3 regions of the uncultured Vagococcus sp. genome follow, and region 1 is predicted to be linked to each of the others. Evidence: predicted binding sites of a transcription regulator. Region 1 holds the regulator's gene; each other region holds the start of a gene.
What was found. Region 1 encodes NrdR, which represses ribonucleotide reductase genes. Its sites were predicted from a motif close to ACACNATATATNGTGT; they were not measured.
Positions count from the first base shown of each region.

Region 1 (2,207 bases):
TCAATGTTTATGGTCAAACAGGAGTTCCTTGTCCCCGTTGTGGCACAGGGATTATCAAAACGAAGGTGGCCCAGCGTGGCACCCATTATTGTCCGACTTGTCAGAAATTGCGCCAACGAAAGATGAGGGATTAAGAGATGACCTTTATACTAGGCTTAACTGGTGGGATTGCCACTGGAAAGACGACCGTTGCCAATTATTTCAAAAGGCGGGCCATTCCAATTGTTGATTCAGATATTATCGCCCGGGAAGTAGTTGAACCGGGAACGGTTGGTTTGGAGAAAATTCGTCTTCATTTTGGCGATGGTATCCTGACAGAAGAGGGTCACTTAAATCGAAAAAAACTTGGGAACATTGTTTTTTCGGATGAGCTTAAACGCCAATTGTTGAATCAGCTTTTAAGTGAAGAATTGGCGGAAGCTATCTCAGGTGAGATTAAAAAATGGGTGGTCCAAAAAATTCCATTAGTGGTAGTAGATGTGCCGCTAATGTACGAGGCTCACTATGATCGGCGGGTCAATCAGGTGATGGTGGTTTACGTGCCGGAAAAAATACAGTTGGAACGGCTAATGGCTCGTGATCAGTTGTCTGAAGCTGAGGCTAGAAAACGAATCGCCAGTCAGCTGCCAATTGAAGAGAAACGACACTTGGCGGATATCTTAATTGACAATTCAGGGACTGTTGCGGAAACAGAGGAGCAGTTAGATAAATGGATGGCAACTTGCAACTAGATTAAACAACTAAAAGAAAGAACATCTGGAAAAATACCAAGGTGTTCTTTCTTTCTTTATTTATCAGGGTATAAGGACTATACCATTGACTGCTTTTCATGTTATAATAACTGTAATATAGTGATTATTAGTAACTTAAAATAGATAGAATACACGAGGTGAAAAAACATGCAGTGTCCAAAGTGTCAATACAACGGGTCTCGTGTCGTCGATAGTCGACCTGCTGATGATGGCCGTGCCATAAGAAGAAGAAGAGAATGTGAATCCTGTGGGTTTCGTTTTACCACATTTGAACGAATAGAAGCAGCACCATTATTGGTGATTAAGAAAAATGGTGGACGTGAAGAATTTAATCGAGATAAAATTTTAAGAGGGTTAATCCGTTCGGCTGAAAAGCGTCCAGTATCGATGGAACAAATGGAACAAATCGTGGATCAAGTAGAAAATAAGGTTCGTGGACTTGGGGAAAATGAAGTCTCAACTACAAAAATTGGTGAATATGTGATGGAAGATTTGGTTAACTTGGATGAGATTGCTTATATTCGTTTTGCCAGTGTTTACCGTCAATTTAAAGACATGGGTGTTTTCTTAAAGGAAATGCAAGAGATTCTTAATAAGGAAGATGAAACGCCTGAATCCTGAGAAATCGACAATGAATGATAAGAAATTAGCGTATTAGCATAAGGAGGCCTCGATTTGAATAGTTCGTGGAAGCAACTTCATCCGCAAGATAGTTTTACTGTTAAATTGGCAGCTCCGATTACCAGTCATGATGAACAATTACTTAGCTATTTATATCAGCCAATTATTGGCATGGATGCTTTTAGCATTTATCACACCTTTTTAACGGCTGTAGATGAGTCTGATTATGACAGTCACGAGTTGCGCCATTCGGATTTGTTTAATCAGTTAAACATTGATTTACCCCGTTTATTTAATGCTCGAGTTAAGCTTGAAGGCATCGGTCTATTGCGGGTATTTGTCAAAGAGGCAGGTGGACGCCGCCATTTCATTTATGAATTACAGGCGCCATTAAAGGCGGAAGAACTTTTCCAAGACGACGTCTTAGCTGTCTTATTATTGGACAGTGTCGGCGATCGTCGCTACCAAAAGCTTGTGCAGCGTTTTGCTATTCCAAAAGTGAATACGACGGAATACGCTGACGTTACTAAAAAATTCTTGGATGTTTATCAGTTTAATCAAGAGAGCATTGCTTCACATGAAGTGACCTTAAGTGTGGCTAAGGATGAGTTTTTTAGTTCGGAAAAACCTAAGCTTTCCAGCGTGAATGAAACCTTTGACTGGGCCTATTTTGTCAGCTTATTAGATGGTTTGTATATCGATAAAGAGCAAATTCAGCAAGAGTTAAAAGAGACGGTTTTTACCTTGCATCAGCTTTATGGCATTAATGAACTAGAGATGAAAAGTTTAGTTGAGAATGAAGTCGACTACGTAACGAATAAAGTGGCGCTTAAT
Region 1 covers NZ_CAUQJB010000021.1:16,311-18,517, reverse strand. The annotation lists gene mutM (DNA-formamidopyrimidine glycosylase) at 1-134, shown strand, start outside; gene coaE (dephospho-CoA kinase) at 138-731, shown strand; gene nrdR (transcriptional regulator NrdR) at 900-1,373, shown strand; gene RWN13_RS15540 (DnaD domain protein) at 1,428-2,207, shown strand, end outside.

Region 2 (2,207 bases), on a different contig from region 1:
TTCTTATAATGGCCTTCTTTTCGTTCTACCGTTACTCCTGGCCAGTTTCCTACAGACTGATTGGCTCCAGTTAACTCATTAAACAAACTGGTCTTGCCGCTGTTTGGATTTCCAGCCAAGGCTATGATTTTATTTGTCATCTATCTAGACATCCTTTACTAAAACTAATTCGGCTTCAGCTTTGCGCAAGGTTAGTTCGTATCCTCGAATCGTCACCTCGATGGGATCACCTAAAGGAGCCACCTTGCGAATCATCACGTCAACACCCCGGGTTAACCCCATGTCCATCAGCCGTCTACGCAGGACCCCACCACCTAAAACGTTTTCAATTTTTTTAACCGCACCGATACTAACACTATCTAATGTCTGATAGCTAACTGCTTGATGATGTTCCGTCGATACCTTAACTTGGCTAGCAACCTTTTGACTAATTGCCAGGCGAGCATCTTTGACTGAAATTATTAAATCTCCTCGTTTGTCTTGAGAAATAATCCTAATTTTCGCTCCTTTAACAAATCCTAAGTTAGCTAAATGCCGATCAGAAGTACTGGCATTGATCACTTCTTCAAAATAATAAAGAATTCCCACGGAACCTTCTTGTAAATTAAGCATTTTTTCACCTCACTCATTTTAACTTGTTTCTATTTTCACATGTTAAATTCCAACGATACTGATAATCATTCTCAATTGTTATCTTAATAGTATCTCCCTTCCGATTATTTGTCAATGCTTTTCCGCCAGACTTTGCGTCTTTTTTCACGATAAAAAAGAGTAGAAACCACGACCTCCCTTTGTTTTTTTATGCTGATTCTTCTCAAATTAGCCAATGGGGTCAGACACAACATATAGATGATCTCCTTATGACATTATCCAGTATGAGTTCCCATAAAACATCTCTAATATAGAAGTAAGCGATTGCCATTAACTAGATGATGTGCCACGAAAAAAATATGGCACTATTTAACAAATTTTTTTCAATGAAAAGCATTATGAAAGCCCGATAAATCAGTTTTGTGAAAGTTAACACCTACCAACCGTTGTGTTCGTTCGTGTTTTAACCACAATATATAGTGTTTTCCAGTTGACTTTTTTTCTGTAGGGGGTATACTAGTAATTAGTTAAAAAACGAAATTCCTTGGAGGTAATTGACATGACTAATATCACATTATATACAAAGGACAACTGTCCACAATGCAAAATGACTAAACGGTTTTTGACCGATAAAAATATTTCATATAGCGAAGTAAACATCGATTCAGAACCACAATATATAGATTGGTTAAAAGATCAAGGACATCGTAGCGTGCCTGTCGTAACTGCTAGTGAAGATATCACAATTGTTGGTTTCAGACCAGATCAATTAAGAGCTTTAGCAGTTTAAGATGAAACTTGCTTATTTTAGCGTCACGGGCCAAACCAGGCGCTTTATTAAAAAAGTCGGCTTACCCGCTTACGAAATCGATCGAACCAATCCATTTCATGAACTAAATGAACCTTATATATTAGTCGTTCCTACTTACGATAGAGACATTACCGAGGTAGCGGACGACTTTATTGAATTTAAGAGTAACCAACAGCAACTCAAAGGCGTTGTTGGCAGTGGCAATTTAAATTTTGGCGAGCTCTATGTCTATACGGCAAAAGAGATAGCACACAGATACCACATCCCCATGCTGTTTGATTTCGAAATGAATGGCACCCCAGATGATGTAGAAAACTTTAAGAAAGTAGTGAGTGAAATTGAGTCTAAAACAACTAGATGAAGTAAGTTACTTCAAATTAAACAATGAAATTAACCGCCCTGTAGATGGACAAATTCCGTTACATAAAGATAAAGAAGCCTTGGCAGCCTTTTTCTTAGAAAACGTTGAGCCCAATACCATGAGCTTTAGTTCTACAAAAGAAAAAATTGACTACTTAATCGAACACGAATTCCTTGAAGAAGCATTTATTCGTGATTATTCAATCGAATTTATTGATTCCCTTTACACTTTCTTAGATGAGCAACACTTTGAATTTAAATCCTTTATGGCTGCTTACAAATTTTATTCTCAGTATGCCCTTAAAAGTAATGACGGAACTCAGTATTTAGAACGTTACGAAGACCGAGTGGCCTTTAATGCGTTGTATTTTGCTGAAGGAAACGAACAGTTGGCTTTGGACATTGCCGATGAAATGATTCACCAACGTTATCAACCAGCAACCCC
Region 2 covers NZ_CAUQJB010000012.1:16,541-18,747, forward strand. The annotation lists gene feoB (ferrous iron transport protein B) at 1-140, opposite strand, end outside; gene RWN13_RS11470 (ferrous iron transport protein A) at 145-612, opposite strand; gene nrdH (glutaredoxin-like protein NrdH) at 1,151-1,381, shown strand; gene nrdI (class Ib ribonucleoside-diphosphate reductase assembly flavoprotein NrdI) at 1,383-1,763, shown strand; gene nrdE (class 1b ribonucleoside-diphosphate reductase subunit alpha) at 1,741-2,207, shown strand, end outside.
Region 2: the regulator NrdR is predicted to act here: its motif matches at 1,059-1,074, upstream of nrdH (glutaredoxin-like protein NrdH).

Region 3 (2,207 bases), on a different contig from region 1:
AAGGAGAGTTCGCCCAACAGGAAGCTGAAAATAAAGATTTAGTCATTAGGGAATACCCAAGTAGTTTTTATTTGCAGTATAATTTTGAAAATAAAATTTTTGCTAATAAAAATGCCCGCAATGCAATTTCGCTGATGATCGATTCGCAACAAATTGTGACGAGTATCTTGGGAGATGGTTCCAAAGCGATTAATGGGTATGTTCCCACTGGCATTGTCAACCCTGAAACGGGACAAGATTTTGCCAAGGAATCGGGGAAACTAACAACGACAGATCCAGACAAGGCCAAGGAACTTTGGGCGAAAGCCAAAGAAGAATTGAAAATGGAAACTGGTGAAGTTACCTTGCTAGCTTCGGACACGGACTCGGCTAAAAAACTAGCAGAATACGTCCAGGGTGTATTAGGTGAGTTGGAAGGCCTAAAAGTCAATATCTCCAACGTGCCATTTAATAATCGTTTAGATGCCATGAGCAAAGGAACCTTTGATGTAGTCTTAGCTGGTTGGGCAGCCACTTATGCAGACCCTTATGATTTCTTACAGCTAGTTAACTCAGGCACGCCACAAAACTATGGAAACTGGCAGAATGAAGCATATGCCAAGTTATTAAAAGATGCCTCATCGACGTTTGTGAATGACAATGAAAAACGCTGGAGTTTGTTATTGGATGCGCATAAGTTAGTGATAGAAGAGGCGCCAGTTACTCCGTTGTATCAAGGTAGCGAAAGTTACTTGGTTAAACCTAAGGTGGAGAACCTTGTATACCGCTCCTTAGGTAGTCCGTATTATAAAAATGTGTCTCTAAAAGAATAAGGAGAAGTTAACACCACGCTAATGAAGGAATCAGCGTGGTGTTTTTTGCTTTTGATTCAGTTTCATTTGCCATTAAACTGAGATAAAAAAAAACTCAATATAAGGAAATAGGGACGAATGTGAAAAAAGTTTTTTTGTTACACAGCTTGTGAAACACCTCGTATTCTTGCTTTCATCAATTTTTTTCAAAACAAACACACACTATATGTAGTTATCAATGATAAAAAATAAAAATAAAACCACAATATATGGTTGTAAAATCAGCGGAATTGATATAAGATATATGGAGAGAAATATAAAGGAGTTTGATGTTCTATGATGGAAGTAGCGGGGAAAAATAAGGAAATTGTGTATTTAAATTCAAAGATGCAGAATATTAAAGTGGTAAAAAGAGACGGTCGATCAGTGGAATTTGATGACAAGAAAATTTATGATGCATTATTAAAAGCGGAGGAAAAAATTCAAGGTGAAATTCGTCCCCTTGCCCAAGCTAGAATTCAACACATTGTAGAACTGATAGACGAAGAAATTGCTGAACGTTTTTCCGAAGACGTTAAAATATACGAAATCCAAAATATCGTGGAGCATATTTTATTAGGTCAACAGGAGTATGACTTAGCAGAAGAGTACATTAATTATCGGACTCACCGAGATTTTGAACGGAGCAAAGCGACGGATATTAATTTTACGATTAGTAAATTGATTGATAAAGATCAGGCTGTGGTGAATGAGAATGCCAATAAAGACAGTGACGTATTCAACACGCAACGGGATCTAACAGCCGGGATTGTCGGCAAATCAATTGGCTTAAAAATGTTACCGCCTCATGTGGCTAACGCCCATCAAAAAGGTGATATTCATTATCACGATTTGGATTACCATCCTTATACGCCGATGACAAACTGTTGTTTAATCGATTTTGACAGCATGTTAAATAATGGCTTTAAGATTGGGAATGCTGAAGTGGAGGCGCCTAAATCGATTCAAACGGCAACAGCTCAAATTTCGCAAATCATTGCCAACGTGGCATCTAGCCAGTACGGTGGCTGTTCTGCTGATCGAATCGATGAGCTTTTGGCGCCTTTTGCTGAGAAAAACTATCAGAAACATCTGGCAGACGCTCAAGAATGGATTGAAGATAGCCGCCAACACGATGCGTATGCTAAGGCTAAAACAAGCAAAGATATCTATGATTCCATGCAAAGTTTGGAATATGAAATCAATACCCTCTTTACTTCTAATGGACAGACGCCATTTACTTCTTTAGGATTTGGTTTAGGCTTAAATTGGTTTGAAAAAGAGATTCAGAAATCTATTTTACAAATCAGAATTAAGGGATTGGGCCAAGAGCATCGGACAGCTATTTTTCCTAAGTTGATTTTCTCGATAAAAGAA
Region 3 covers NZ_CAUQJB010000012.1:45,709-47,915, reverse strand. The annotation lists gene RWN13_RS11620 (peptide ABC transporter substrate-binding protein) at 1-812, shown strand, start outside; gene nrdD (anaerobic ribonucleoside-triphosphate reductase) at 1,131-2,207, shown strand, end outside.
Region 3: the regulator NrdR is predicted to act here: its motif matches at 1,052-1,067, upstream of nrdD (anaerobic ribonucleoside-triphosphate reductase).